Regions from separate parts of the Pseudoalteromonas sp. SG43-6 genome, predicted to be linked through region 2. Evidence: riboswitches for the same ligand, from Rfam matches in the RefSeq annotation. Region 2 holds a riboswitch; the other holds the start of a gene.
What was found. Region 2 has a riboswitch for cobalamin ahead of H5201_RS12955 (TonB-dependent receptor domain-containing protein). Riboswitches for the same ligand answer to the same signal wherever they lie in the genome.
Positions count from the first base shown of each region.

Region 1 (16,428 bases), on a different contig from region 2:
GCGTTTTGGAACCACCTGACCCCATGCCGAACTCAGTAGTGAAACGAAACAGCGCCGATGATAGTGTAGCATTTGCTATGTGAAAGTAGGACATTGCCAGGATCTAATTAAAGAAAGCCCGACTAGCAATAGTCGGGCTTTTTTACGTTTGCAGGAAAGTGATTTAGCAGTGAGTTAGCAAGGATTATGTTGGCGGGCAAAGGCAGCGCCAATCATTGACTCTTATACGTATAATACCAATCGACTTAAATATTTAACCATTCTAGCGAGCTAAATAAAGCGCTAACTGCGTTATAAATTAACAACTACATGTTAAAATTTATGCCTTGCTATCACTCTATTTATCTGTCGCTATAAATGGTCAGTAACTTAACACGATTGGTATAAGATCATTTTATTGTTTTGAAAAACTCGCAAACTCACTATAAAACTTGCGTTTAGGCCTCTACCTATGCGATAAAATCATTATATTTATCATACAAATAGTGGGGCTTCATGGCACGTAAAAAAACAACTAAATCAAAAGGTTCATCAGGACTCAATCGTAAAAACAGTGAAAGCTTCATAGTTAAATTTAGTAATCATGCTGATACTCAACTGTGTGCTTCTGGTTTGATGTATAAAGTAATAGATGAGATCTCTGGTGAGCGAGTAACTGACACTGATACCGTGGTCATCAATCAGCGTATTATGCTTGCTGATGGCAGCGTAATAGCTGATAGTTATAAAGCTGGAATGCCTGAAGTATTTACCTTAGATGAGGCAATCGAAGGATTACGAGAAGGTATTTTATTGATGTCGGTTGGTTCTCGCTATGAATTTGTAATTCCTGCAGAGCTGGCGTGGGGACGCAAGGGGAATGGTGGAAAAATAGGAGCTAATGCCGTTCTACATTTTGATGTGCGCTTAATCCGTTTAGGATGACCATTATGCTATAGTTAAAAGTACTTTTCTTTAATGTAAGAGGGTTTTATGCCGCCATTTTCTAGTCGCGTTTACTTATTACGCCATGGCGAATTGATTGAGCAAGGAGTCTTGGCCGGACAGACAGATTTTTTACTCAGTGAACTTGGCCGTGCGCAATTACATCAAGCGTGCAGTGAGCTAACTAATATTGAGCTTGTACAAAGTTCGACTTTGAAACGTTGTAGCGAATTTGCCAGATCTTTTAGCCATGCCCAGCAAATACCACTTTTTCTGACCGATCAGCTCCGAGAGTTTAATTTTGGTGATTGGGATGGCTGTAAATATGATGATTTGTGGCAACAGACGGACTCTCCTAGTATTGGCGATTTCTGGCAAAGCCCTTGGCAAGTAACCCCCCCTCATGGCGAAAGTATGAGGGATTTTTATCAGCGAATAGCAACGTGGTGGCAAACGTTACTAATTGATATTGCAAGTAATCGTACCCAAGCACAATTAGTTTTAACGCATGCCGGAGTGATCAAGCAACTATTAGGTATTATTTGTCGGTTACCAAAAGAGTCGAATCAGCAAAACATATTTTCAATCGGTTATGGGAAGCTCATTTGTATTGATATTTACATAGATGATAGCGATAAAGCATGGCCAAGAATTGTGTTTTAAAATACTATTTTTAGCCGTCTAGAAAGATATTAATTGAAATATTTACTCACCCGCCCATAATAGAGCCTTATGTATTTTGGAATGGGGTGTAACTCCTCAACTGTTCCCGCAACTGTAAGTCGCAAGCGCGATAAGTCAGATACAAAATACGTTAATTTATTACCTATTGAGCGGGCTAACTCTTCTATTATCACCATGATCATAATGGTTTGTAGTGTATTGGGTTTAGCTATTGCTAGAGAGATAACACATTGCAAATACCAGCAGTAATTGATCCCCCTTTACTTGAAGTAGCTAATTTATCGTGGTCGGTGGCAAATACCGCCATTTTGCACGATATTAATTTTGCAATAAAACCAGGCCAGTTTATCGGTTTGTTAGGGCCTAATGGCGCAGGTAAATCAAGTTTATTGCGTTGTTTATACCGTTACACTAAACCAGTGTGCGGTGAGGTTATATTTGCAGGGAAAAATATTTGGCAGCTAAGTGCGGATGAATATGCCAAGCAGGTTGCTGTGGTGCTGCAAGAAACACCTTCGCAATTTAATCTATCGCTTTTTGATGTAGTGAGTCTTGGCCTTACGCCGCATAAAAGCTTATTTAGTTCGACAACTAAAAATGATCAACAAATTATTTTTCAGGCGATTGAGCAAGTTGGCTTGAGCCATCATTTACAGCAATCGTTTGATTCCCTTTCCGGTGGCGAGAAGCAACGCGCATTGATAGCACGTTCAATTGTACAAAGCCCTCAATTATTAATTATGGACGAGCCTACCAGCCACTTAGATATTAAATATCAAATTCAATTAATGGAGTTGGCTAAATCGCTAAATGTAACGGTATTAGCGTCGTTCCATGATCTTAATCTTGCAGCAAGTATGTGTGATGAACTACTGGTGATAAAGCAAGGTAAGTTAGTTGCAACGGGTAGCCCAGAATACGTCATCACGGAAGAAATGCTTAGCGAAGTATTTGGTGTCTGTGCCGAAGTCTCGGCGCATCCACAGAGTAAACAATTAAATAAGGTCATTCCGCGTATTACCTATTTTTACGGTTATCAAGGTGGTGGCGTTGATGCAAAAAAATAATTATTTTGCAGTCAGCGTGGCGTTATTCTTTGCCTTGTCGAGCATTTTTATAGCACTTAGCTTTGGTGCTGCGACCAGTAAATTCATTGATGTATACCACAGTATTATAGGTCAGGGAGATGACTCCTTTATAGCGCGGATCATATGGCAACTGCGAATGCCACGAACATTGTTGGCGTTTTTAGCTGGCTCTGGTTTAGCTATTGCTGGTTTAATTTTACAAACCGTAACCCGTAACCCGTTAGCCGATCCTTACTTGTTTGGTATTTCATCGGGAGCCTCATTTGGTGTGGTATGTTTTATGACACTAACAGGAGTCAGCGCGGGAATAACAATGTCGGCCGCGGCATTTGTTGGTAGTTTATTGACTATGTTATTACTGGTTTTTATTGCCGGACGAGCTGGTCGCGGACAAGTTGAAAGTATGCTCTTGGCTGGGGTCGCTTTATCCTTTTTATTCAGTGCCTTTACCAGCTTACTTTTGTATTTTAGTGATCCACAGGCGATCACGGCTATTTTATTTTGGACGCTAGGCAGCTTTGCTCGCGCACAATGGTCAACGTTATGGTTACCCGCTTTAGTTATTATTAGTTGCACCGGGCTGATGATGGGTTTTCGTCGGCAACTAAATGCAATGTTACTAGGTGATGAAAGTGCTGCAACTTTAGGAATACCGGTACAGCGGTTTCGGTTATTAATGTTGGTATTGAGCTCATTGATCACTGCAGTGTTAGTGGCGATGTGTGGTGGTATTGGTTTTGTTGGTTTGATGATCCCGCATATAGTACGGTTTTTTGTGTCGCAAGGCACTATTACTGGTTTGATCATGACGGCTTTAGTTGGCGGTATATTTATGGTGTGGGTTGATGTGCTATCGCGTGTTTTACTTGCAAATCAAGAATTGCCAATCGGTGTTATTACTTCTGCAATAGGCAGTATTTTCTTTTTATCGTTACTTTATTTTCGCAAGCGAGAGAGTTAGTCAGATGTTTAATATACCTACAGTAACTAATCAATTTGGTCACCTCATCATTGATAAGATTAACCAAAAAACTAAACCGCTTGGTGCACTTGGACAGTTAGAACAATGTGCAATACAACTGGTTACTTTGTTTAGTCAAAAAGTGGCAAGCGAAGATGCTTTTAAAACCTTTGCACCTACAATCAAGAAGCCTACTTTGCTGGTATTTGCAGGAGATCATGGTGTTGCTGCACAAGGGGTATCGATAGCGCCCAGTGATGTCACTTCACAAATGGTAGCTAATTTTGTCAGCGGTGGTGCCGCTATTAATGTCTTTTGCCAACAGTTAGGTTGGCAATTAGAAGTGATTGATTGTGGTATTTTGCATCCAGTCACAGCGCCAAGTGTCCATAATTGCCGTCTAGGAAGTATAACAAAGCCACTTAATACAGACATGGCAATGAATACCGCGCAGGTACAGCAAGGCTTTAATAATGCTAAACAGCTGGTGCAGCAGCTCAGTCATAGTGGTTGTAATACAATTGCCTTTGGCGAAATGGGCATAGGTAATACCACCAGTGCAGCAGCGATTATGGCAGCTATGCTGAATTTACCTGCACAGCAGTGTGTTGGCAAAGGCACGGGTGTTAGTGATGATATTGTTACGCGTAAAATAACAGTTGTAGAGCAAGCGCTGGTATTGCATCAGTTACATTTAGCAGATCCTATTTCACTACTTGCAGCGTTAGGTGGCTTTGAAATTGTGCATATTACGGGAGCTATGTTGGCTGCGGCTGAGCAAGGCATGGCTGTAGTAGTTGATGGCTTTATTTGTAGTGCTGCGGCAATGGCCGCAATTAATATTAACCCAGCAGTGAAAGATTATTTAATTTTTGCACATTGCTCAAATGAGCAAGGCCATCGACTGATGTTAAACGCACTCGATGTTAAGCCACTGCTGCAACTTGATTTACGCTTGGGTGAAGGCACTGGCGCTGCGTTAAGTTTACCATTATTGCAAGCCGCACTTGGTTTTTATAATCAGATGGCTAGTTTTGCTGATGCTGGTGTTGAGCAGGTTGTCAGTTAATGCCTAACCTAGAGGCAAATAAAGTAACGCAATGGCAGTTACTGTTATTAGCAATTAGCTTTTTAACCCGGCTACCGGTGCAGTTGCGCTTTAATGTAAGCGGTGCTCATTTAAATCAAGCAAGTCGCTATTTTGCTTTAGTGGGTTTACTGCTTGGTGGATTATTAGCACTCAGCTACGGCATTTTTCAATTACTGTTACCAGCATCAATAAGTGTATTACTAATGATGGCGGTCGGGTTGTTATTAACAGGCGCATTTCATGAAGATGGCTGGGCCGATGTATGGGATGGTTTTGGCGGTGGTTGGCAGGTGTCGCAAAAGCTTGCCATTATGAAAGACAGTCGTCTTGGTACTTATGGTGCAGCGGCATTATTTATTATGCTGCTGGTTAAATTTCAAAGCCTACTCTTTCTTAGTGAGTCATTGATTACTGTATTGAGTGCAATTGTTATCGGGCAATGTGTAAGCCGAGTAGTGGCAACCAGTTTAATTATGGGGATGGAGTATGTAAGTGAGGATGCGACTTCAAAAGTAAAGCCGCTTGCTATGCACCTATCGGTCACTAGTTTAGTTATGTTACTTGTAACCGCCGCTACTTTACTGGTTAGCTTGATTGCTGTTGGTGTATTGTTATGGCAAACCGTATTCATTCTTATCGCAGTATTACTGATCCTAAGAGTCATTTTGATCCGCTGGTTTAAACAGCAGTTAGGTGGTTACACTGGCGATTGTTTAGGTGCGGCGCAGCAGCTAAGTGAAATTGCCATTTACTTGACTTTCGTGAGTGTATTATGAACGCTAACCACACATTTATTTTAGGCGGCGCACGCAGTGGAAAAAGCCGCTTTGCTGAACAGCTTGCACAGCAAAGCAATAAAAGCGTTATTTACCTCGCAACGGCGCAAGCCCACGATACTGAAATGCAAGATCGTATAGTCCATCATCAACAACAGCGCCCTGTCGATTGGCCGTTAGTTGAGGAGCCAATTGCATTGGCTGAAGCGTTACAAACACATAGCAGCAAAGATAACTGTATTTTAGTTGATTGCTTAACCTTATGGTTAAGTAACTGTTTATGTCACGCCACAAGTGATTGTTGGGATGAACAGAAATCAGCACTACTAAATACCCTTGAAAATTTACCGGGGCAAGTGATTTTTGTCAGTAACGAAGTTGGCCACGGTATTGTGCCTCTGGGCGAGCTAAGCCGCCGGTTTGTAGATGAATCAGGCTGGTTACATCAAGCCATTGCCGCAAAAGCTGCGCGAGTTGAATTTATAATGGCAGGTCTTGCCTTAACACTGAAAGGGCAGTCATGATGAAAACATTAATGGTACAAGGTACGACTTCTGATGCAGGGAAAAGTACTTTAGTTGCAGCATTGTGCCGGGTATTTGTTGAACGCGGGATCAAAGTTGCTCCATTCAAACCGCAAAATATGGCCTTAAACAGCGCTGTAACAGAAGATGGCGGCGAAATAGGTCGTGCGCAAGCACTTCAGGCGATTGCAGCTAAAGTGGCGCCACGGGTTGATTTTAACCCCATTTTACTCAAGCCCAATAGTGATACTGGCGCTCAAGTGATAATTCACGGTAAAGCCATTAGTAATATGGAAGCAGGTGCTTATCATGATTATAAAAAAGTCGCGATGGATGCGGTACTGGCTTCGCAACAGCGTTTAAGCGAAGAGTTTGAGCTACTGGTAGTTGAAGGGGCGGGCAGCCCGGCTGAAATTAATCTACGTGCGGGTGATATTGCTAATATGGGTTACGCCGAAGCGGTTGATTGCCCCGTGATCATTATTGCAGATATAGATAAAGGCGGTGTGTTTGCGCATTTGGTCGGTACTCTTGCGCTATTAAGCGAGTCAGAACAAGCCCGAGTAAAAGGCTTTGTGATCAACCGTTTTCGTGGCGATATAGGCTTATTGCAAGGTGGCCTTGATTGGCTTGAAGAGTACACCGGTAAACCAGTTTTAGGGGTGTTGCCGTATTTACATGATCTCGCCCTCGATGCTGAAGACGCGGTAGCGATAGATAATCAAGTAAGCCAAGCAAAAATAAAAATCGCAGTATTGCTACTTCCTCATATTAGTAACCACACTGATTTTGATGCGCTGCGTTTAAACCCGCAAATTGACATTAATTACATTCGCCATACTCAAGCAATTCCACACGTTGATCTGATCATCATTCCTGGCAGTAAAAATGTTATTAATGATTTAGCCTTTTTAAACAATGAAGGCTGGGGCGAGCAGATTCAGCGTCACTTGCGTTATGGCGGTAAGTTATTAGGTATTTGCGGAGGTTTGCAAATGCTCGGCACAGATATTTATGACCCTGAGGGTGTGGAATCAAGTAAAACACACTGTAAAGCTTTAGGGCTCGCTGATTTTGCCACTCATTTAGGGCAGCATAAAGTACTAACTCAAGCTGCCGGTGTGATCCATCTTGGCGGTCAACAAGCAAAAGTCGCAGGCTATGAAATACACGCCGGTTGTAGCGCAGGCCCAGCATTTAAAAAGCCTTTTTTACAATTTACTCAGCATCCACAGCATGTTGTGCAAGATGGTTTTATATCAGATGATGATTGTATAGCAGGTACTTACTTACATGGCTTATTTGATAGCAGTGCAGCTACGCAACTAATACTGGATTGGGTGTTGCCAAATAGTGGTATTACCCAATTAATAGATATAGACACACATCGCGAGCAGCAATTAACGCGCTTAGCCACGATGTGTAAAGAATATTTAGATTTAGAGAAAATAACGCAAATTTACCAAAACTGGGAAGGAGTTAATCATGAGCGACACACATAACGACAAGCACCAACAACGCCAACAAAAAGTAAAAGATAAAGTTGATGAGCGTATAGCCGCAGCACAAACTGAGAAAGGCGTTTTTCAGGTGATCACTGGTAATGGTAAAGGTAAATCAACCTCAGGGTTTGGCACGGTAACACGTTGTGTAGGCCATGGCATGAAAGCTGCTGTGTGCCAGTTTATTAAAGGTACTTGGCCGTGTGGTGAGCGTAATGTATTGCAAGGCGCAGGGGTTGAATTTGCCATTATGAACACAGGTTTTACCTGGGAGACGCAAAATAAAGAATCAGATACCGCAGCGGCGCAAGCGACTTGGCAAGAAGCAAAACGTATGTTGGCTGACGAATCAATTAATTTAGTATTACTTGATGAAATTACTTATATGATCACCTACGGCTACATTGATTTAGACGAAGCACTCGAAGTGATCGCTAATCGTCCGCCAATGCAATCTTTAATTATTACTGGCCGTGGTGCGCACCGCAAGTTAACTGACTTAGCTGATACTGTTAGTGAAGTGCGCAATGTTAAGCATGCATTTGATGCTGGTGTTAAAGCGCAAATAGGATTTGATTATTAATGGCTACGCTTAGGCTTGTACTCGTTTTATCGCTGGCTCTGTGCTGCTTTAAGCTCGTGGCTGATCCTAACAAGCAGCAATTAAGAATTATCGCCTTGGCCCCGCATATTGTTGAAAACCTCTATACCATCGGCGCTGGTGAGCAAATCGTGGGAACCGTGGAATATGCTGATTTTCCTGCTGCGGCCAATGATATCCCACGTATCGGTGGTCACCAAGGTATTCAAATAGAAAAGCTACTGGCCCTCAAACCTGATTTAGTTTTAGCATGGAAAACGGGTAGCAAAGCTGAGGATTTAGCACGTATTAAAAGTTTTGGCATTGATATAATTTACAGTGACGCGAGTGAAGTAGATAAAGTGCCCAATGAACTGCGCCGTTTAGGTGAGCTTACTGGACATGAGCAATCAGCCGAGCAAGCCGCACTTGAATTTGAGCAGAAAATTGCTGTAATCAAAGCCAAGCAGCAAGGTAAAAGTAAGGTCGCGGTATTTTACCAGCTATGGGCAGAACCGATGATGACGGTGGGTAAAAATACCTGGATCAATCAGTTAATCGAAATTTGCCAAGGTCGTAATGTATTTGCTAGTAGCCGAACTGATTACCCTCTGATAAGTATTGAAAATGTGATCGTGGCAAAACCAGAGATCATTATATTGCCTAATGAAAAGTCACAAGCGCAGCAAACTGTGATTGATTGGACACAATGGCCCGAAGTACCCGCGGTAAAGCACCACCAGTTTATTAGCGTCAATGCTGATTTACTACACCGCTTTACCACGCGTATGTTGGATGGTCTTGCTGATATGTGTACTAAAATAGATGATTCACGCGTTGCAATTAAGGAGCCACAATGAGTGATTGGCAAGACTTTTTAAAAACCGAATGTGCAAAAACTTATATGCAGCAGACGTTGGATACAGTCGCTCAAAAGCGCAGCGAAGGTATTGCTGTATATCCGCCAGAGCAGTATGTATTTAGTGCATTTGATGCAACACCGTTAAGTAATATAAAAGTGGTTATTTTAGGACAAGATCCTTACCACGGCGAAGGACAAGCACATGGTTTGTGTTTTTCGGTATTACCAGAGGTTGGTAAACTTCCTCCCTCATTAAAAAATATCTATAAAGAGCTGGCTACAGATATCGATGGTTTTCGCGTGCCTACGCACGGTTATTTACAACGCTGGGCAGAGCAAGGGGTGTTTTTACTTAATACCGTACTGACTGTTGAGCAAGGCCAAGCCCATTCCCATAAACACTTAGGTTGGGAGCAGTTTACCGATAAGGTTATTGCCCATATTAATCAACACTGTGAAGGTGTGGTATTTATTTTATGGGGTGCTCACGCACAAAAGAAAGGTAAAGGCATTGATAGTACGCGTCACCATATTTTAAATGGCCCGCACCCATCGCCGTTGTCTGCGCATCGTGGCTTCTTTGGTTGCCAGCATTTTTCCGCTACCAATCAGTTATTAACACAGCAAGGGCAAACAGCGATCGATTGGCAAGTTTAGGAATTGTAGGTGCGAGTTTATCCCGCGCAGAATATACGTTAACTGATAAAAACAAAGGCCCTTACTTTATCGGTAAGGGCCTTTTAGTTGGTTAGTAGCTATTGCGAAATTAAAAATCTAATTCATCAATCGCAATATTGTCTGTAAAAAAGTCTAGTTCCTGTAGTTCTTTACGTAAACGTTGCTTGTCTTTTAAAGCTTCGATTTCGCGCCATTTTCTCTTTTTATTTTTCTGAGAGGTCTTTCTTGTTGTATCAGGACCTTCTAATATCTCTAAAATATCGTCTAGGCTATCCATGAACTTCTCCTATTGAATTTTTTGAACCTCGAAAATACCTATACCACAGGCCACACTAAAATAGAATAAAAAAGTGACATTTATGTTACAGGTAAGTGATAAATTAATGAATAGAGATTATTTTCAGGCATAAAAAAACGCCGCAAATGCGACGTTTAATTTAAACGATAAAAGCGATTACATTGCTTTAAAACGCGCTTCTAGTTGCTCTTGTGCATCAGCAAAAGAACGAATACCTTCAGCTAGTTTTTCTGTCGCCATGGCATCTTGATTATGTAACCAACGGAACTGAGCTTCAGTTAGTGGTGCAGGTTTAGGCTCTTTAGCAATATCACTTTCAAGTAAATACTCCTGTGCACCTTCAAGGTTGCCTAGCTCTTCTAAAAGGTTAGGACTGATGGTTAGTTTATCGCAACCAGTTAGTGCGATGATTTCACCGGTGTTACGGAAACTTGCGCCCATAACAACCGTTTTATAATCATGGCGCTTATAAAATTCAAAAATACTGCGTACTGATTGCACGCCTGGATCTTGTAATGGATCGGTTGGTTTTTCTAAGCCGTTAGCAACGTGCCAATCTAAAATACGGCCAACAAATGGTGAAATCAAAAATACGTTAGCATCTGCACAAGCACGGGCTTGAGCATCACTAAATAGCAGCGTTAAGTTACACTTAGTACCTTCTTTTTCAAGTTGCTCTGCGGCTTTAATACCTTCCCACGTTGAGGCAACTTTGATTAAGATTTTATCTTTGCTCACACCTTCTTTTTCATAAAGGCTTAGTAATGTGTGTGCTTTAGCAATTGTTGCTTGAGTATCAAATGATAAACGCGCATCAACTTCTGTTGAAATATAACCCGGCACAATGTCACTGATCTCTTTACCTAGTAATACAGCAAAGTAGTCACAGGCTAGTTCTAATTGTTTAGCAGCGTCTTGCTCGGTTTCTTTAGCATAACTCCACGCTTTATCTAAATACGGCTTATAGGCTTCAATTTCACTGGCTTTTAATAGCAATGAAGGGTTAGTTGTTGCATCTTCCGGTTGGTGTTTTTTAATCGCTTCAATATCACCAGTGTCGGCCACGATAGATGAATGTTGTTTGAGCCTTTGTAGAGCTGAAGTCATTTGCTTTCCTCATTCCAAGCAAGTTAAAAGAAAATCTACTGTAACTACCTTATACTGCAGCACTGTGACAGCGCTTAATAGGTCTTATGTCCGTATCAGTGAAGAACGAAGGTGCATAGCATAATTTGCTGTGCTAATAAGGTAGGTATCATACCAATCAATTCTAACTAATTGATATAAACAAAACGTGCTTTTCGTTTCATTTAATGTTGAAATTGACATTAAATAATTTCCAAGTCAATAGCTAACTATGATCACTGTTATTTCACCTGCAAAAAATTTAGATTTCGAGAGCCAAGCAAGCACTGATAAATTCACGCAACCTGAGTTACTTGAGCACAGCGAAGAGTTGATGAAGGTGTGCCGCGAATTAACGCCGGCACAAATTGGCAGTTTAATGAAAATTAGCGATAAGCTTGCAGGCCTTAATGCTGCGCGCTTTAGTGAGTGGTCGCAACCGTTTACTACCGACAACGCTAAACAAGCAGTGATGGCTTTTAATGGCGATGTATATGGTGGTTTAGATGCAAACAGCTTAACTGCCGGGCAACTTGATTACGCGCAAAGTCACCTACGTATTTTGTCAGGCCTTTACGGGTTATTAAAACCACTTGATTTAATGCAAGCGTATCGCTTAGAAATGGGCACTAAGCTTGATAACAGCCGTGGTAAAAACCTCTATGAATTTTGGGGCAGTATTATTGCTGATAAACTAAATAGCGTACTCGCTGAGCAAGATAGCCAATATCTAGTAAATTTAGCATCAAACGAGTATTTTAAAGCGGTTGATAAAAAAGCCTTAAACGCGCAAATCATTACTCCACACTTTAAAGACTGTAAAAACGGCCAATATAAAATTATCAGCTTTTATGCTAAAAAAGCGCGCGGCTTGATGGCTCGCTACATTATTGAGAATAAAGTTACCCAGTTAAGCGATTTAAAAAAGTTTACTGTTGATGGTTACTACTACAGTAGCGAAGCGACCCAAAAAGAGCTGGAGCCAGTATTTCTAAGAGATGAACAAAACTAGTTATTAATCTGTTTAAAAGCCATGCAATGCATGGCTTTTTAGTTTTGGCGCTTATTTTGCAATAACCTGACACTATTTATAAAATAATCAAGGTTAAGCAATGCTAAAAATACCTTCTATCAGCGATGCCGAAAAACTTATTGAAGAAAAACTCGGTGGCTGGTTTGATGTCGTAATAAGTCATATACCTAATTTTATAGTGGCGGTGATCATCGCCATTGTTTTCTCAATTCTCGCGCGTTTTTTAGGTTCGATGATGCGCAATGTTTTACGCCGCTCGTTAGACTCCCAACAAATTGCAGACTTAATGGCATCGATATTCAAGATGATAGTACTGTGTGTTGGGTTATTTGTTGCCCTCGATTTTATAGGGCTAAAAGGCACTGTAACGTCATTACTGGCTGGTGCTGGGATTGTTGGTTTAGCAATTGGTTTTGCCTTTCAAGATATGACCGAGAACCTAATAGCTGGTATTGCTATGGGTATTCGCAAACCCTTTAAAACAGGCGATGTTATAAAAACCGATGATGTGTTTGGCAATGTGCGCTCAATAAATTTGCGTAACACGCTTATCGAAAACTTTTATGGGCAACTGATTTTAGTGCCTAACAAAATACTTTTTCGTAATGTATTACGTAATTACAGTACCTTAGGTGTACGCCGCATTGAAGTGCCGGTGGGCATTTCATATGGTGATGACCCAGAGCTGGCAGCTGAGGTGATAGTTAAAAAAATCAATGAATTTGATTTTGTAATTAAACAAGACGAAACCGCTGTTTATGCTGAAGGGTTTGGCGACAGTAGTGTCAACTTACTGGTGTGGTTTTGGATAAAATACCCCGGCGAGGCAGACTTTATGACCGTACGCCATAAAGCAATTGTGGCAGTCAAACAAGCGCTAAGTGACGCTGATATTAGTATTCCATTCCCAATTCGCACCCTTGATTTTGGTATTAAAGGCGGTGAAAAACTCGATGCGATGATCACTGAAAAGCGCCAGCACTCAGAACAATAAATGGTTCTATCAACAGGTAATATTTACCTGTTGATAGTGCTAATTTACACAAATTTACAGCTGGTAATACAGTTGTTGATTGGCGCATATTTACCAGTATTAAGTTTTCTACTGATAGACAGCATTTATGGCGAAGCATCAAAACAAGTAAAAGGCAGTGGTCATAGTTTAGTTATCGCTAGCCGATTATCTACTGCACTTATTAGACACGAGCTAAAACTAAGGCTAGTGTCTAATAAGTAAAGTCGAAGGTAAAATTAATGAATAACATTAAAGTGAGCAATGAAGAACCAAGTAGCCCATGTATTCGGCATTGTTGTTTGGATAAAAACGATACCTGTATCGGTTGCTTTAGAACCCTTGATGAAATTCTCGCGTGGCACAGTGCAAGCCCTGCACAAAAGCTACAGGTTCTTAATGAATGCCAAAATCGCAAAAACGCGCAACATAAATAATCACTTTGTAGAGCAAACTGCAGTCTGAAAAAGCTAACCCCAAACTTCAAGATTTCGTAATAAAGATAAAAACCGTATACTCGTTTTACCGCTCTGTACTGCCCGTTAATAAACACTCCAACACACACAAAGAATAAGTTAGCGATACACTCGTGCCACTGCATTTGTGCTAAGCATCCATAATCGATGGTGTTTTTGAATTTTTGATTGCATACGTATTCAATTTTCATTTTGTGAGAATCCCTCTACTGTTAATTCTTTGTAAATAAATAATACCTATTACTTGACAACACAACGGAACACACAATGAAAATTAAAAAAATAGTAACCACTATTGGGCTAAGTATTGGCCTAAGTGCTACGTCGATTGCAAATGCAACACCAACAACATTCGTCCATCTATTTGAATGGAACTGGCAAGATGTAGCCCTCGAATGTGAACAATACTTAGGACCTAAAGGCTATGCTGCGGTACAGGTATCGCCGCCTAATGAACATATACAAGGCAGCCAATGGTGGACGCGTTATCAACCTGTCAGTTACCTATTGCAAAGCCGAGGCGGTAACCGCGAGCAGTTTATTGATATGGTTAATCGCTGTAATGCCGCTGGCGTTGATATTTATGTAGATACTTTAATCAATCATATGGCTGCAGGCAGTGGTACAGGTACCGCTGGTAATACCTATGGTAATAAACAATACCCAATTTATAGCCCACAAGACTTTCACACCAGTTGCACCATTAATGGCTCTGACTACGGCAACGATCGTTACCGAGTACAAAACTGTGAGTTAGTTGGACTAGCAGATTTAGATACCGCTGCAACGTATGTCCAAAATACATTAGCGGCTTACATTAATGAATTACAAGCCATTGGTGTTAAGGGGTTTCGGTTTGATGCCTCTAAACATGTTGCAGCCAGTGATATTCAAAGTTTAATGGCGAAAGTGAATGGCTCGCCAGTGGTCTTTCAAGAAGTAATTGATCAAGGTGGCGAGGCTGTTGCTGCCTCTGAGTATTTAGCGTCAGGTTTAGTTACGGAGTTTAAATACAGCACTGAACTTGGCAATACCTTTAGAAATGGCTCGCTCGCATGGTTAAGTAATTTTGGTGAAGGGTGGGGGTTTATGCCAAGTGCATCAGCTGTAGTATTTGTAGATAATCATGATAATCAACGCGGTCATGGTGGTGCCGGTAATGTAATTACCTTTGAAGATGGCCGCTTGTACGACTTAGCAAACGTATTTATGTTGGCTTACCCGTATGGTTATCCAAAAGTAATGTCTAGTTACGACTATCATGGTGACACAGATGCTGGTGGTCCAAGCGTACCTGTGCATAACAACGGTAATTTAGAATGCTTTGCGAGTAATTGGCAATGTGAGCATCGTTGGGCATACATTGCAGGTGGCGTAGATTTTAGAAATAATACGGCTGATAGCTGGGCAACAACCAATTGGTGGGATAATACTAACAATCAAATAGCCTTTGGTAGAGGAAGTTCAGGTCATGTTGCCATTAATAAAGAAGGCTCAACACTCAATACCACCGTGCAAACAGATATGGCTCCAGGGCAATACTGTAACGTGCTAAAAGGAGCGCTGAGTAATGATGCAACAAGTTGTACTGGTGAAGTTATTACTGTTAATGCAAATGGCACTATAAACTTAAATGTAGCCGCGTGGGATGCAATGGCTATTCATAAAAATGCCAAGTTAACCACTAACTCAACCCCTGATCCTCAGAGTGATTGGCAGCGAACTGTGATATTTATTAACGCACAAACGCAAACTGGCCAAGATATGTTTATTCGCGGCGGAATTGACCATGTTTATGCAAACACAAACCTTGGGCGTAACTGCCAAACAAGCAACTTTGAATGTGCTATGCCAATTCGCCATAATAATTTGCAAAGTGCCACTACCAGTCCTTGGAAAGCAAACGATAATTACCTAGATTGGTATGGTATTGAAACGGGCCAAAGTAGTGAGGCGCAAGGGACCGCAACCGATTGGACAACTAATATTTGGCCAGCAACTTGGGGAGCAGAAAAAACCGTTGCTAATGATGGCTTTGGTGTTACACCACTGAATATTTGGGGTGAACATTATTGGCTGCTTGATGTTGATATGGATTGCAGCAAAGCGGTTAATGGATGGTTTGAGGTAAAAGCGTTTATTAAAAATGGTCAGGGCTGGGAGGGCAATATCGCGCAAGCAACCCCCCCTTATGCTAGTACTAATCATGTTGCTCAATGCGGCAAAATTAATAAATTTGAGTTTAATAATTCAACGGTAGAAATACGCAATTTCTAATTTTATTACAGATAAATCCCAGCTAAACCATAAGTATGCGTTTAGCTGGGATTTTACTTTGTAAGTCATGTTCTGGAGATTTGCGTTTTCTGTGTTTTAAGTAAACCTAAGTTGAATCACCAGAAAATCAGTTGCTTTAACTCTTTAATCTTTAGCCTAGCAGCTTTAAACTCTTCAATCTCTCACCTGCATTTTATTTTCTATGATTGCTACACCTTGGGTGTTTTCTAAAAACTTTTGTGCCAGTGCGCGTTCAAAGCCGGTTTCGGTTAGACCATAAATGGCTACTTTGTTGCCATCAACGTGTACTCGCAGTTGCGAGAGGTTTAGGTTTGGATTGCTGCGCAGTTTATCAATTATAGTCTGCTGTAGTGTTGGTTGAGGAGAAACGCTGCTGATCATAATTGTACTAGTGGCTGCACTGACTTGCGTTGCGCAGGCGAGTAAAAATACACAGCAAAGTGATACCAATGATACAGTTAATTTGAAGCGGTCCATGATTTCCCTCATAACATCTATTGTATGTGTTTAGTGAATA
Region 1 is NZ_JACJEZ010000062.1:193-16,620, forward strand. Features, by position in the region: rRNA gene rrf (5S ribosomal RNA) at 1-102, shown strand, start outside; gene H5201_RS19680 (FKBP-type peptidyl-prolyl cis-trans isomerase) at 496-924, shown strand; gene H5201_RS19685 (histidine phosphatase family protein) at 973-1,587, shown strand; cobalamin riboswitch at 1,628-1,753, shown strand; gene H5201_RS19690 (ABC transporter ATP-binding protein) at 1,839-2,675, shown strand; gene H5201_RS19695 (iron ABC transporter permease) at 2,662-3,657, shown strand; gene cobT (nicotinate-nucleotide--dimethylbenzimidazole phosphoribosyltransferase) at 3,662-4,726, shown strand; gene H5201_RS19705 (adenosylcobinamide-GDP ribazoletransferase) at 4,726-5,523, shown strand; gene cobU (bifunctional adenosylcobinamide kinase/adenosylcobinamide-phosphate guanylyltransferase) at 5,520-6,047, shown strand; gene H5201_RS19715 (cobyric acid synthase) at 6,047-7,549, shown strand; gene cobO (cob(I)yrinic acid a,c-diamide adenosyltransferase) at 7,533-8,132, shown strand; gene H5201_RS19725 (cobalamin-binding protein) at 8,132-8,989, shown strand; gene ung (uracil-DNA glycosylase) at 8,986-9,648, shown strand; gene H5201_RS19735 (DUF3545 family protein) at 9,758-9,946, opposite strand; gene tal (transaldolase) at 10,124-11,074, opposite strand; gene yaaA (peroxide stress protein YaaA) at 11,325-12,104, shown strand; gene H5201_RS19750 (mechanosensitive ion channel family protein) at 12,205-13,119, shown strand; gene H5201_RS19755 (DUF1289 domain-containing protein) at 13,380-13,574, shown strand; gene H5201_RS19760 (alpha-amylase family protein) at 13,881-15,890, shown strand; gene H5201_RS19765 (BON domain-containing protein) at 16,065-16,388, opposite strand.
Region 1: another riboswitch for cobalamin. It lies ahead of H5201_RS19690 (ABC transporter ATP-binding protein); the one in region 2 lies ahead of H5201_RS12955 (TonB-dependent receptor domain-containing protein).

Region 2 (16,428 bases):
AATTAGCTTATTTAGGTGAAGGCAACAACGTAACGCATTCACTGATGTTACTTGCGGCTACTTTAGGCACCGATTTTGTTGCCGTATGCCCTAAAGGCAGTTCACCAGACTCGCAAATTTTAAAGCAGGCTGAGCAAATTGCCGCAATGAATGGTGCATCAGTGATGGTGAGTGATCGTGTTGAAGCGGCTGTAGGCGCTAACGCAGTGTATGCCGATACATGGGTATCAATGGGCGATGATACGCCACTTGAACAAGTAAAAGAAAAGTACATGCCGTATCAATTAAATGCGGCGTTGCTTAAACAGACTGGGGCTGACACTGTACTGCATTGCCAGCCAGCACACCGTGAATTTGAAATTACTTCTGAGGTAATGGATGGTCCGGCGTCAAAAATTATACAACAAGCAGAAAACCGTATGCATGCGCAAAACGCATTGCTTGTTTCATTATTAAATCCAAATTTTGTGTAAGGTATCACCAATGAGTTCTATTAAAAAAGTTGTATTAGCCTATTCTGGTGGTTTAGATACGTCAGCCATCGTGCCATGGTTAAAAGAAAACTACGGTTGTGAAGTTATCGCGTTTGTGGCCGATGTAGGTCAAGGTGCTGAAGAACTTGAAGGCGTTGAAGCAAAAGCGATCGCATCTGGTGCTTCTGAATGTTATGTAGTTGACTTAAAAGACGAAATGGTAAGTGATTATATTTACCCAACGTTAAAAACCGGTTCAATTTACGAAGGTACTTATTTATTAGGTACGTCAATGGCACGTCCTATTATTGCTAAAGCGCAAGTTGAGATTGCTCGTAAAGTAGGCGCTGATGCACTTTCTCATGGTTGTACAGGTAAAGGTAATGACCAAGTGCGCTTTGAATCTTGTTTTGCGGCCCTTGCGCCTGATCTTCAAGTTATTGCGCCATGGCGTGAGTGGGACTTATCAAGCCGTGAGTCATTACTTGATTACTTGGCAGAGCGTAATATTCCATGTTCTGCATCGGCAACTAAAATCTACAGCCGTGATGCAAACGCATGGCATATTTCTCACGAAGGTGGCGAGCTTGAAGATCCGTGGTGTCAACCAAGTGAGCAAGTGTGGACTTGGACTAGCTCACCAGAGCAAGCACCCAATGAGCCTGAATTTGTTACCTTAAACGTGGTTGAAGGTGAAGTTGTTGCTGTCAATGGCGAGCAGCTTAAACCGTATGACTGTCTAGTTAAACTTAATGATATTGCATCCCCGCATGGTGTTGGTCGTGTTGATATCGTTGAAAACCGTTTAGTGGGCATGAAATCCCGTGGCTGTTATGAAACCCCTGGTGGCACAGTGATCATGGCGGCATTACAAGCGATTGATGAGTTAGTACTTGATAAAGCAAGCCGCAAATGGAAAGAAGTACTGGGCGGCGAGTTTTCACATTTAGTCTATGACGGTCGTTGGTTTACACCACTTAAAGATTCAATCTTAGCGGGCGCAGAAGCGTTATCAACAGTTGCTACTGGCGAAGTTATTCTTAAGCTTTATAAAGGCCAGGTAACAGCGGTTCAGAAAAAATCACCTAATAGCTTATACAGCGAAGATTTTGCAACGTTTGGTGCAGATGATGTTTACGACCAATCGCATGCTGAAGGCTTTATTCGTTTATTCTCGCTTTCAAGCAGAATTTCAGCACTAGCGAAGAAGTAATTTTACTACAGCCCCGTAACAATAAGGCGGGGCAGTTTCAGGGTTTGGAGAGATTTCATGGCATTATGGGGCGGACGTTTTTCTACGGGTCCAGATGAGGCGTTTAAACAATTTAACGACTCACTTCCCTTCGATTATCAACTCGCAGAGCAAGATATAGTTGGCTCTGTAGCGTGGGCAGGTGCCCTTAAGCAGGTTGATGTATTAAGTAGTGACGAACACAAAAAGTTAGTCGCTGCATTATATGAATTACTCGACGAAGTAAAAGCTGATCCACAAGCAGTGGCAACGTCAGGAGCTGAAGATATTCACTCACATGTTGAAGCTGCATTGATCGAAAAAGTGGGTGACTTAGCTAAAAAATTACATACCGGACGTAGTCGTAACGATCAGGTCGCTACTGACTTTCGTTTATGGTGTCGTGATACCGCCGCTCACATACTTACGGCGCTTGGTCAGTTAAAAGGTGAGTTTATCGCTTTAGCTGAACGTGAGCTGGGCACTATCTTACCTGGTTATACCCATTTACAACGTGCTCAGCCATTGTTGTTTAGTCATTGGTGTATGGCTTACGTGGAAATGATCGAACGTGATGAAAGCCGTTTAGCAGATGCTAAAGCGCGAATGAATTTTTGCCCTTTGGGCAGTGGGGCACTTGCCGGTACTGCGTACCCAATTGATCGGCAAGCACTTGCCGTGGGGTTAGGTTTTACCGCTGCGACTAAAAATAGTTTAGATGCCGTATCAGATCGTGACTTTGTGGTTGAGCTATTAAGCTGTGCATCAATCTCTATGATCCATTTATCGCGTATGTCAGAAGATTTGATCTTTTATAATTCGGGTGAAGCGGGTTTCATTGAGTTAGCAGATAATGTTACTTCAGGCTCATCATTGATGCCACAAAAGAAGAACCCCGATGCGCTAGAGCTTATTCGCGGCAAAACAGGGCGTGTATTTGGTGCCTTTAGTGCCATGATGATGACGTTAAAAGCACTGCCACTTGCTTATAATAAAGATATGCAAGAAGATAAAGAAGGCTTATTTGATGCCATGCCAACGTGGCTAGCTTGTATTCATATGGCGCAAGCGTGTATCAAAGGTATAAAAGTAAATGGCGAGCGAACGCTAGCTGCTGCGAAAGGCGGGCACTCCAACGCTACAGAGCTTGCTGACTATTTAGTCGCCAAAGGGATCCCTTTTAGGGAAGGTCATCATATTGTTGGTGTGTTGGTACAAATGGCTATCGCACAAGGGAATAACTTAGAAGATTTAAGTTTAGAACAATTCCAATCGGTGCATAGTATTTTTGCACAGGACGTATATGCTGTACTAGAGATAGACGCATGTATAAAAGCGCGCCAAGCACTTGGTGGTACATCTTTAGAGCAAGTTACAGTTGCAGTTAAAGATGCCAAAAAAAAACAGCAAATAACAGTTCGTGACGCTAATCTTGACGATGTAGAGTCAATTGCTAAATTGATCCAGCACTGGGCTACGGTAGGTGAAAATTTACCGCGTGCTAAAAGCGACATGGTACATTCAATCAATGAGTTTGCGGTTACCGAAGTTGCTGGAGAAGTCGCGGGCTGCGCATCACTGTATATTTATGATACTGGTCTTGCTGAAATTCGTTCTTTAGGGATAGATCCTGAAACCGGTATTACTGGGCAAGGTCGTCAGTTAGTTGAACATTTATTAGTTAAAGCCAAAAAATTGGCACTCAATCGCATCATTGTTTTGACGCGAGTACCTGATTTCTTTGAAAAACAAGGTTTCACATTCTGTACCAAAGACAGCTTACCGGAAAAGGTAATGAAAGATTGTGAACTGTGTTTACGCAGAGACAATTGTGACGAAGTCGCGATGGAATTTATTTTGAAGCAAAGTCGGAACGCGGAGATCCCGTGTAAAAATGTAGCTTAAAATCCCTGGATATAAAAAACGTACGGTTATCCCTGTGCGTTTTTTTATGCCTTATCATATCTGGTATGACCTGTTGTGTGGGATGCGCTGTAGCAAATAAAAGATCAAAAAAGATCGTTTTTTAAAATGTTGGATCAGTAATTGCTTATTACTAGATGTAAGATGGCTCAGCGTGAGTTCATCTTTAAAAGCGCCAAGCAGTTATCAGAGCGTTAAAAACAGTGGCTTATTTAATAAGTCATTTATTCAACATTTATTGAAAGGATTAATCTTATGCAAGTTACAGCTAACAGCCAATTACAAATGCAAGCATACAATAATATGCAACAATCAAAGCCAGCACTTGAACAAAGCGCTAGTAATAAAACCCTACAATCTGATACAGTGTCTATATCTAATGAAGCCTTGCTAGCATCAAAAGGCGAAGCTGAAATTCAACGTAATGGTGGGATTATTCTACCGCCTAAACGGCCAAAGTAATGGCATAGGTATAAAATGTATTTGACTGAGTTATTTGGTTTATTTTCTTTGTCGGCCTTTATTGTTTGGGGCTTTCTAATGGCGTTTTTTTTAAATATATTTGTTTACTCACTTGGAGTAAAAAGAAATACGACCTTATTACTCAGTTCATTTGTTATGCTTATTTCGTATTCGGCAAGTGATTACTTCTTCTCTTTATTATCTTACTATAGTGTCTCTTATCTGGATTGGGCACTTTATGATTTTGTAACTATATTAATTTTAGGTATTCTTTTTTATAAAATACGAAAAACGACAGTATCTTTTTATTACCTAGTAATAGGACTTACAGTTAATGCACTCTCTTTCATAATTATGTATATAGATACAACAATAATGGGAAATGTTGAACCATGGTTGTTGTGGGACTTATATTCTTTTAGTGTAAATATCGTTGATTTTATAATGATAGTGGCCTTGATTGTCGATCGTGACATTTTAGGTTTAATTAGGCTTAAAAATGCAATTAAAGCATTATTTAAAACACATCACATAAAACACTCCATTTAGCCTATGTTTATAAATGACGTAGTTGGTCCGTACATCGGTGTATTTATCGAGTGGGGATTCTTAATGGTCTTTTTATTAAATTGGGTACTGTACATAAATAACCCCAATAAAAGCATAGTAATACTTTCATTTATAATGGCCGTTTCTTATATAACGAGCGAGCTCTTATATTTAGTGTATTCAATTTATTTGAACTGGTTTATATACGATTTGCTTACTCTTACATGCATTGGATTGTTGATCAGATATCAAAAGATTAGCCCCTCTCCAGTTAATTGCTATATTATGTGTGGGCTTATCTTAAATGCGATTTTAATTGCCGCAATTTATTGCGATATCTATGTGCGTTTAAATTCTGAGCCTTGGTGGCTTTGGTCAGTTTATTCTTTTGGTGTCAATATATGCGATGTGATAATGATAACAGCCTTAGCTATAAATAAAGATTTTTTAGGCTTAAGCAAATTATTACAAAAAGCTAGGATAATCAAGGGCCTAAATAAAAATCAGGCCTTTGTTTCGAAAACTTAAAACCGGTATTCCCAGCTGGTTTTTAATGCGCTGTTGGTATCAGACTCGTTAGCAAGTTCGTCTTTATACACTGAGCCGCTGATCTTCCATAAACCACTAAAAATAGCCTGCTGATAACCAAGCTCTAATTGTAAGCGTTCAAACGTTTCGGTGACTTGGGTTAAGTTGGTGATGTCAGTTTTAAACCAACGTAACTTCGCATAGCCGCCATAACCGTTCATAGTATGATAATGCGCACCTAATACTGCTGATTTACTTTGCTGTGGTGTTGCAGAGCCAATTAACCGATCTTTATGATTATAGGCTTGGGCATAATTAATAAATGCTTCATTAGTATCTTCACAACTAAGTTGGGCTGTACAATCTTGTTGCGTATTTGAATATTCAAAATAGGTTTTTAGTAATTGCTCTTGGCCGCCAAAAAAGCTCTCAACGCCAATTGTATAAAAAGCATCACTTGGCGTTAAGCCACTGTCATTTTTTCCCATTAGCTCAGTATAAAAAGCAATCGGTTGATTGGCTATGCTGGTTGAGTACTTAGCATCTAAACTGGTTAAGCGTTGCTTATTTGTTATTAGTTCGAGCGAATTGGGGGCTATTTCTGTGCTGGTTAAATAGTCTGAACTTGCGGTACTAAATGCAACCTCAAGCCCTGGTAGTGGTGTGCTGGCAAAGCGCATAGCCCAGTAGTCACCTTTTTCATCATTACTTAAATGTGGTTTTTGTTTTGCGTAAATACCAGTCAACTGCCAGTTACCAATGAATGATAGCCAGCTTGGGCCTACATATTGGGTGTTAGCACGGTTAATTCTTAGCCCTTTCATTGGTGCGGCATTATTCGACAGTAGCAATGCATTGTCGTTACCTGGCCCCCACCAATGGCTTACTTGTTCGGCGCTAACAGACCAATTGCCCATTAATACTGCTAAGTAGCTGCCATGATAGTTTATGTGTTCATCATCAAGTGGCTGATCAGCGTAATTAACACTAACTTTGGCGCTAACACGGTCGCCAGTGATAGAGCCATAGCTATTAATGCCACTTTTTTGTTGATCGCGTTTGCCAAAGCTTTGTTGCAAAGCCGGCTCACTATTGTAGTTAAGCCTCACACCAGAGCTACTGCCTTGTTTAGCGTTCTCTAAGGCATGTTTTACGTGTTGATAAGCAAATCGACTTTGTGTTGATAAACTGCTGCTTTCAATTGTATTTAAATCTCTGGCAATACCTTGCCACATCAAGGGATAACTATTGATCGGTTGTTTAATCACGCCTTGGTTAAAGAGCATCTCAATTGAGGCTCGTAATAAAGGGTCGTCACTTTCAATCCAAGGTGATGCAAACGCGGGTGTGGCAATCACAACAAGGGTGCTTAAATAGATATTTAACTTCATCCGTGTAACTTTTCCTGTAATGCTTTTACTACAATAGGGTGTACAAACTCACTGACATCGCCTTTATGACGCGCGACTTCTTTAACTAGGGTTGAAGAGATAAATGAGTTCTTTTCAGCTGGGGTTAAAAAAACACTCTCTAAATCAGGATTTAAACGACGATTCATATTGGCAAGCTGAAACTCATAATCAAAGTCAGACACCGCACGAATACCGCGGATCAGTACATTCGCACTATGATCGCGTGCTAAATCAGCTAGTAATCCAGAAAAGCCAATAACACTGACGTTATCTAAATGAGTGAGTAAACTATTGGCAATTGCTACCCGCTCATCCAGGCTAAAGCAGGGTTTTTTACTAGGATTGTGAGCAACTGCAACAATTACAGTATCAAACATTTTAGCTGCCCGCTGGATCAGATCTGTGTGTCCATTGGTTAATGGATCAAAGGTGCCAGGATAAATTGCGGTGACTTTCATAAATATCATCTTAGTGTTATTTTGAGGGTTATATTAACAGTCTTTGTTGTCCAGATCAGCCTGCAAATTGCGGCTGCATATTTTCATTTGTAAATGAGTTTATTTCAATAAGAAACAATAACTACGAATTATGGATTAGAAATTTTCAAGGTGGTATTTTATTGGATTATATTTGTATATACTGCGCGGCTAATAATACTGAGTGAATTATGGGCATTTACTCTAATAAAAATAATCAGAGTAGCAGGATATGAGTACCAAGGATAAAATAATTACAACCAGCATAATGCTATTTAACCAACATGGCGAGCGTGCGGTCACAACCAACCATATCGCTTCACATATGGGCATCAGTCCCGGTAATCTTTATTATCACTTTAAAAATAAAGAAGACATTATTCGCCATATTTTTGCATTATATAGTAAGCATTTACACACTCAATTTGTGCCAATGGAAAAGCAGGATGAAGCACTAACACACTTAACTGGGTATCTTGATGCTTTGTTTGAGTTGATGTGGCGTTTTCATTTTTTCTATGACAATTTGGGTGACATTTTATCTCGCGACGAAGTACTGAAAAAAGATTATATTGAGTTTCAAGAGGCTTTGTTAAGTCAAGTGCGCGAAATTGTGATTGGCCTGCGTGAAGGTGGGATGATCGCAATTGATGATGAAGATACCGTTGAACTTGCTCATATGCTAAAAATCACCGTCAGTTTTTGGACTCCTTACATTAAAGCCAGACGGTTAAGCGGTGAGTTAATGCAGCAAGATATTTATAATGGTATTTTAAAAGTGTTAGCGCTTTTTAAAGCATTTGGTACCGAGCAAAGTATCCCAAAAATTAACTTGTTACGCGAAAAATACAGTAAATTAGCGGCACAAGCAGAGCCTGTTTAATTAAACGCAGCGGTTGTTTATTTCCTAGACGTTAGATTTTTTGTTATAATCGCGCGCCCAACACGTGGGTGCGTGAATCCTAAATATTGTCTAACGAGTAAACTATGCTTAAATTTATCGTCAAACTCCATCCTGAAATAGCCATTAAAAGCCGCTCTGTGCGTAAACGCTTTACTAAGTTGTTAGAAAACAACATTAAAATTGTGTTACGCAAGCTTGACGAAAAAGTACAAGTACAAAATAACTGGGACAATATATCCGTCGTAACTAAATCAGATGACGCACAAATGCGCCTTGATTTTATCGATGGCTTACAACGGATCCCTGGTATTGTGCAGTTTATTGAAGTGACCGAAACTAACTACGAAAACCTGCACGATATTTACGAAAAAGCGTTAGATATGGTTGGCCACACCGTCGTGGGCAAAACATTCTGTGTACGTTGTAAGCGCCAAGGTAAGCATGATTTCACCTCTACCGATGTAGAGCGTTATGTGGGTGGTGGTTTAAATCAGCACGTCGATGGTGCCAGCGTAAGACTGAAAAATCCTGAAGTAACTATTCGTCTTGAAATTAAAGATGATAAAGCTTACGTCGTAACGCACACCCATCATGGTATGGCCGGTTTCCCATTACCAACGCAAGAAGATGTCTTGTCGTTAATGTCAGGTGGATTTGACTCGGGCGTTGCTAGTTATCAAATGATCCGTAAAGGCGCTCGTACCCACTTTTTGTTCTTTAATCTAGGTGGTGCGGCCCACGAAATCGGCGTTAAACAAGCCAGCTATTATATTTGGAAGCAGTTTAGCTCAACCCATAAAGTTAAATTTATCAGTGTTGACTTTGACCCCGTTGTTGCCGAAATTTTAGAAAATGTTGAAAACAGTCAAATGGGTGTAGTCCTCAAACGTATGATGATGCGTGCAGGCAGCCAAATAGCTGAAAAAATGGGGATTCAAGCGCTCGTTACCGGTGAGAGTCTAGGCCAAGTTTCAAGTCAAACATTAGCCAACTTAAGTGTGATTGACCGTGTTACCGAAACGCTTATATTACGCCCGCTGATCCAACACGACAAACAAGAAATTATAAACATCGCTCGTAAAATTGGCACCGCAGAAATGGCCGAAACTATGCCGGAATACTGTGGTGTGATTTCTAAAAAGCCTACAGTTAAAGCTAAAATTGCCGTAGTAGAAGCTGAAGAGCAAAAGTTTGATTTTGATGTGCTCAATACTGTTATTGAAAACGCACGTATTATGGATATTCGTGACATTGACGTTGAAGCTAAACAAGAGCTAAAAGAGGCCGAGTCAGTTTCTGATTTACCAGCTGATGCAGTTGTTGTTGATATTCGCTCGCCGGAAGAAGAAGATGCAGCACCGCTTGAAATTGATGGGATAGAAGTTGTGCATTTGCCATTTTTCCGCTTAGCGACCAAATTTGCAGACCTACCGCAAGACAAAGACTACTACTTATATTGCACTAAAGGTGTAATGAGTCAGCTACAGGCGCTTATTTTACATGAAAATGGCTTTGCCAATGTTAAAGTTTATCGCCCGTAAGGTTGATAGTTATTAATAACAAGCGCGAGTTAAATCGCGCTTTTTTTATGTCTGATAGCATCGAGTAAAGATTGATTGTGAGGGGTATTAATACCGAGTTGATTACCTTTTTGGCAAATATAACCGCACATCGCGTCAATTTCTGTGATGCGATTATGGGCGATATCTTGATGCATTGATGAGTAATTGTTTTTGGTATCACTCATCACTTGATAGGCGTTCGCTAATGCTTCAGCAAGTCGCATATTAATACCTAGTTTATTTGCTACGGTACACGCTTCGTTTAAGATATTTAAAATTATGCCACTAAACTGCGGTGCAGTCAGTGCGCCATTTTTCACATTGTGCAGCGCACTGAGTGGATTAATGGCTATATTAACGAGTAATTTTTCAAAGCGTAATTGTTGTATATTATTTGTGGTTGTTAATTCAGGAATAGCGTTTAGTAGATTTTTAACTTCAGCGAGTTGTGTTTTTGCTTGCTGGTTACAATCACCTAAAATGCTGCTCCCGATACCAGTATGCAACACACTAAAAGGTGTATCTTTGTAGCCCGCTAAACGTGTTGTTAAAAAATATAGTCCTTGTTGTTTTGTAAGTTCGCTATTTATTTCATCTACATTACCCATGCCATTGTGAGATAAAATCAATTGGCATTGAGCGCTTAAAAAAGGCTTTAGTTGCCTAAATGCGGTGGCAACTTGATATGCTTTAACAGTAAAAATAATAACATCGACTTGGCCGTGCTCGGATAATTGAGTCAGGTTTGTCAGTTGGCAATTAATTGTTTGTTTTGGCGCGTTTGCTTGTTGATAAAAACGAGGTTCGTCAATAGCATGCTTGGTAAGTAGGGTGACCCTGTGCTGTTGACTCAAATAATGGCTATAGAGCAGCCCAATGGCACCATCGCCAACGACGAATATATTAGCCATTTTGATTCTTTTTAAAACGAGAATAAATACCGAACAACAAAAAGAAACTAGCAGCCCCAGAAAAGTCAGCAACAACATCAGCAACAGAGGCGCTACGATAAGGGATTGTGCTTTGCATTAGCTCAATAGCAATGCCATAAAATGCTAATAACACGAGGTGAACGAATACAGGTAGCTTGAATGCTCTGACCATGACGGCTGCCAGAACAAAGAAAATAGTAAAATGTACTAACTTATCTAGGTGAGGCAGTGACGATACCCCAACGCCCCTAAAATCGCGGGCAAACAAAAAGGTAAATACCAGAATACTGATTAAAAATAGGGTTTGATAAACACGCCGAGTCACGAAAAATCCTAAATCGTTTAAAAATAGAGCCGTAGTATATCAAACAAATTTCGTATCGCAGCTGAACAAAGCATAGAAAAGTGTAAAGATTTATAAAATTTATATAGTATAATTATCGACAATATAAATTTGAATTAAAAATATCTTGCTAGGAGAGACTTATGCCTTCATTTGACATTGTTTCGGAAGTCGAAATGAACGAAGCAAAAAATGCTGTTGATAATGCCAACCGTGAGCTAGAAACTCGCTTTGATTTTAGAGGCGTTGATGCGTCAATAGAGCTTAATGATAAAACCATTAAACTAAAAGCAGAAGCTGATTCACAGGTTATGCAGTTGTTTGATATTTTAGCGAGCAAAATATCAAAACGCGGTATGGACGTATCAAGTTTAGAGCTGCAAGATATTTCACGTGCGGGAAAAAATGTTTACCGTAATGTTGCGCTAAAGCAAGGTATCGAAAAAGATATGGCTAAAAAAGTAGTTAAAGCCATTAAAGACTCTAAAGTGAAAGTACAAGCCGCGATCCAAGGCGAAGAAGTACGTGTAACGGGCAAAAAACGTGATGACCTACAAGAAGCCATGCAAGTAGTACGCAGTGCTGATTTAGGGCAACCATTTCAGTTTAAAAACTTTAGAGATTAGAAAGCTAGGAGCTAGGTTTCTAGGTGCTAGAAAAAGCCAAATTGCAGCAATGTAGTTTGGCTTTTTTAGTTTAGAACTTATGATTATTCCTAGAACCTAGAGTATTTAGATGTATAGCCGTCCATTGACTTTTGTGCTTAAAATAATCACAATAGCGGCCTATTTTCAAGGTGCTTGTGGTTACTTTCCAAGGTTGTTGATTAAGTACGGCAAGATAATCGGGAAGTTGGTGGCGTTTATAGGATATAAACGAAGTCCAACACTGCCCCCGCAACGGTGATACATACTTTTAGCTAAATTTATTAGCGAGTTATGTTAAGTCCGGAGACCGGCCTTGAAGCCAATTTACTATCACTTGTGCGGTGGGCGCGGGTCAGGGGATATCATGTTAAACAAATCTACTCTAGGCGTAGCAATTGCCGCTGCGTTGTCTTTTTCTGTGTCTGCAGAGCAATCAATTGAACGCCTGACGGTTACCGCTAATAAATTTGAGCAATCAATTACTGATGTACTTGCCAGTGTAACTGTTATTGAGCGCAGTGATATTGAAACAAGTAATGTCCGTGATTTACCGAGTTTACTAGCAACCCAAGTTGGTTTTCAAATAAATTCCAATGGTGGCTTTGGACAAAGTTCTGGCGTGTCACTTCGCGGTTCAAGCTCGCGACATACACTTATTTTGATTGATGGCGTACGTACGGGCTCTGCAACCCTTGGTTATAAATCAATTAGTAATATTCCTCTTAATTCAATAGAGCGCATTGAAATTGTTAAAGGCTCTCGTGCTGCAGTTTATGGGTCTGACGCGCTCGCTGGTGTGATCAATATTATTACTCGTACAAAGGAATCCGTCAGCCTAGATGCAACATTTGGTACTGATGCTTATCAAAATTATCAAGTTGCAGGTACAACGGTAGTTGATGCTGTTAAAGCGTCGTTTAATGCTGGGTTTGAAAAAACGGATGGCTTTGACGTATTGCAAGGCGTAGCGCCGGATGAAGATGGTTATGAGAACAAAAATTTAGGATTTAATATTTACTATGCAGATGAGCTGTTAGGTGAGCTTAAAGCGCTGGGTCAATACAGTGAAGGTAATGCACAATACGACAATGCTTTCTCGCCTATTGATAGTATCGTAGAAAATAATGAATTTGAAAATTATCAGCTAGGGCTGGGTTGGGATAAATCCTTTACCGATCATAAGCACTCAATTAATGTTGCTATTGCAACCGATGATTCTGACAACAAAGGCTATGATTACACTGGTGCGATTGTTACTAATAGTTATAAAACAAAACGTAAACAATTTGATTACCACGGCAGTTATAATGCAAGCCAAGTTTTAACCGTTAATGGCGGGCTTAATTGGTATAAAGATGAAATATATACCAATGGTAAGGCTTATCTAGCGGATAGCAAAGTAGCTAAAGCTGCATTTCTTGGGGGCTATTTTGATGACAATAAAGTCATTGCAAATTTAGCATTGCGTTTAGATGATGATGAGCAGTTTGGTAATGAAACAACTTACGCCGCAGCTGTTGGTTATCACTTAAATAAGCGTGCAACACTTAGATTGAGCCAAAGCACGGGCTTTAAAGCGCCAACATTTAATGATCTTTATTTTCCTGACCCTTTATCTCCAGGTAATCCAAATTTAGCACCAGAGACATCAACTAACCAAGAGTTAGGTTTGAGTTTAGACTTTTCTCAGGCAAAGCTTGATATATCAATATTCAGAAATAATATTGAAAACCTAATTGCATGGGCACCTAATGCAGCTGGTAAATGGCAGCCAGAAAATATAAATGAAGCACGCCATGAGGGTGTTGAGTTTAGCTTTGCCAATAAAGTACTTGGTTTTGATAATCAGTTTAATTTTACTTATTTAAATGCTGAAAATACCGAAACGGGTGTAGCACAAACTTATGTTTCACCACGTACTGTGAACTGGTCTGTTGCGAAGCAGTGGGGCGATTTTGATGCCGGTTTTGATATGCAGTACCGTAGTGATCGTCAAGGTAAAGTAACAGAGCTTAGTTCTTATACGTTATGGAACTTAACTGCAAATTATCAATTTAACAGTGCGCTTTCATTTTCTGCTCGTGTTGAAAACTTATTTGATAAGCAATACAACGCGGTTGACTCAAGTATGGATTATGCAACTGGCGAAGTGTTTTACTACAATACAGTTGACCGTCGCTTCTTTGTTGGCGCCAGCTACCAGTTCTGATCTCGTTCTAGCTTAAATAAAAAAGCCCGACACCTTTGTTTGTCGGGCTTTTTTATATTTAGATGAAAATGCTTATTTAGCACTTTGCTTAGTTTACTAAAAACTGTTTATAGTCTTTTTCAAACTTTTTCAGCTTTGGTGCTATCAATAAACTGCAATAGCGTTGCTCAGGGTTTTCGTTGTAGTAGTCTTGGTGATACTGCTCTGCAGGGTAGTAAGTGGTTGCAGGGCTAACTTCAGTGACGATATCTTCGCGTATTTGGCTTTGTAATTTTGCAATATATTGATTAGTTTGCGCTTGCTGCTCGCTATCATGATAATAAATCACACTTCGATATTGGGTACCTATATCATTACCTTGGCGGTTTAGCTGAGTGGCATCATGCAGGGTAAAAAACATCGCCAGTAAGGTTTCATAGCTTATCAGGTTACTGTCAAACTTAATCTGTACAACCTCTGCGTGGCCGGTGAGGCCAGTGCAAATTTGTTTATACGTAGGCTCAGTTGTTTCGCCGCCAGTATAGCCAGAGCTTACTTGTAAAACGCCTTTCACGCGCCTAAACGCGGCATCAATACACCAAAAGCAGCCACCACCAAATGTTGCTGTTTCATTTGTTATACTCATTAGTTGTTCCTTAAAGCTATTAAATTACACGGATGATCTAGCGTATCAGAAGAACGAGCAAGGTGGTTTATTATTTCATTTAATTACAGCAGGGAAGTGTGTGGAAGTGAAAAGTAGCGTTGCTATGGGTTTGCAACGCTACGATGAGATTAAAGCTCTTTTAGCGGCCTTTCAGCTTCTTGTTGGTTGAGCTTTTGTTGTAAAAACTCAGGAGACTGAGTATTGCGAGCCAGCGCATAGTACGCCGCAGGAACAACAAATAGCGTAAGTATGGTTGCTACAATAACGCCAGTAAACACCACTACACCAATTACCATACGGCTCTCTGCACCAGGGCCTGAGGCTAGCACTAATGGCACCGCACTCATTACCGTAGTCAAAGAGGTCATAATAATTGGTCGCAATCTTTGGGTTGCGGCTTGTAAAATAGCTTCACTAAACTCTACGCCTTTATCGCGCAATTGATTGGTAAATTCGACAATCAATATACCGTTCTTAGCACTAAGACCAATCAGCATTACAATGCCTATTTGGCTGTAAATGTTTATGGTTAGTCCTGCAACCCATAAACCAAACATTGCGCCCATCAAACCCAGTGGCACAGTGAGCATGATCACAAAGGGGTGCATAAAGCTTTCAAACTGAGCGGCTAAAACTAAGAAGGTAACAGTAAGCGCTAGAATGAAAACATACGTCATCGCTGAGGCACCTTCATAATATAATTGCGATTCACCTTTATAATCAATGGCGCCATCAATTTCGTTTTCTTCCATTGCCACTTTATTTAAAAAGTTAAGCGCTTCTTCAAGGGTATAACCATCGGCGAGGTTAGCGCTCAAAGTAATAGCACGCATTCGGTTGTAACGATTTAGCCTTGATGCAGTGGCTTCTTCTTTCAAGCTAATTAAGCTATCTAGAGGAACCAGTTCATCACTGCGTGATTTTAAGTAAATATTTGATATATCAGTAGGATCAGCAAAGTCAGCTTTGGTGCCTTTTAAGATCACATCGTATTCTTCACCACGGTCAATAAAGGTGGTAACACGGCGTTGGCCTAACATGGTTTCAAGGGTGCGGCCAACATCCGAAACTGAAATCCCTAAATCCGCCGCTTTGTTTTTATCGATACTGATCAAAAACTGCGGGAAGGTTTCTTTGTAGTCATGGTCAATACGCACCAGTCCTGGGTTTTTCTCTGCACGTTCAATGATCCGGTCTCGCCAATCAGCTAATTGTGCATAATCATTACCTTGCAGGACAAACTCAATGGGCCGTGATGAGCCACCGCCACCAATACCACGGCGCATAATAGCAAAAGCGCGCACATCGGTGACTTCAGTCATTTTTGCACTGATCTCATCCATTACTTCCCAAGTTGAACGTTTACGTTCATCCCAGTCAGCCATACCAACAATTGCTACACCACCGCTGCCACCCCAGCCAGGTACGCGCACCAGCACTCGGCTTAGTTCGCCCGCTTCGGAATAAGGCATTAAACGTTCTTCAATTTTTGCCATGTTGGCGGCGTTATTTTCATAACTTGCCCCTTCAGGGCCACTCATCATGATAAAGAAAGTACCACGGTCTTCTTTTGGCGTAAGTTCTGAAGGAATTTGTTGGAACAGTAAATAACTAACAAAACCAGCCAGCAGTAGGGTGATTGTTAAACCACCTGAACGCGTCATATTTGAGCGTAAAGAGTTTTTATAACTTTGCTCAATCTTACTAAAGATACGGTCCATCCATTGGCTGAATTTACTCTCTTTTGAGGATGGTTTGAGTACTAATGAACACAACGCTGGCGAGAGTGTTAATGCGGTAATGCTTGAGAAGAATACCGCAGCGCTGACGGCCATCGCAAACTCGGTAAATAATGCGCCGATACGGCCATCCATAAATACCAAAGGCACAAACACCGAGATCAGCACTAAGGTGGTGGCTATAATTGCAAAACCAACCTCACGGGCGCCACGATAGGCAGCTAGTAGAGCCGGTTCGCCCAGTTCGATACGCCGGTGAATGTTTTCTAGCATTACAATCGCGTCATCAACAACCAAGCCAATTGCTAGCACCAGCGCCAGTAGTGTCAATAAGTTAATTGAATAACCCATCGCCAGTAAGAACATAAAGCTACCAACCAACGCAACAGGGA
Region 2 is NZ_JACJEZ010000027.1:37,248-53,675, forward strand. Features, by position in the region: gene H5201_RS12890 (ornithine carbamoyltransferase) at 1-473, shown strand, start outside; gene H5201_RS12895 (argininosuccinate synthase) at 484-1,686, shown strand; gene argH (argininosuccinate lyase) at 1,744-3,609, shown strand; gene H5201_RS12905 (hypothetical protein) at 3,883-4,089, shown strand; gene H5201_RS12910 (hypothetical protein) at 4,168-4,638, shown strand; gene H5201_RS12920 (capsule assembly Wzi family protein) at 5,163-6,557, opposite strand; gene coaD (pantetheine-phosphate adenylyltransferase) at 6,554-7,036, opposite strand; gene H5201_RS12930 (TetR/AcrR family transcriptional regulator) at 7,287-7,937, shown strand; gene thiI (tRNA uracil 4-sulfurtransferase ThiI) at 8,042-9,499, shown strand; gene H5201_RS12940 (ketopantoate reductase family protein) at 9,529-10,431, opposite strand; gene H5201_RS12945 (VanZ family protein) at 10,424-10,777, opposite strand; gene H5201_RS12950 (YajQ family cyclic di-GMP-binding protein) at 10,939-11,421, shown strand; cobalamin riboswitch at 11,595-11,773, shown strand; gene H5201_RS12955 (TonB-dependent receptor domain-containing protein) at 11,807-13,651, shown strand; gene msrA (peptide-methionine (S)-S-oxide reductase MsrA) at 13,740-14,276, opposite strand; gene H5201_RS12965 (efflux RND transporter permease subunit) at 14,426-16,428, opposite strand, start outside.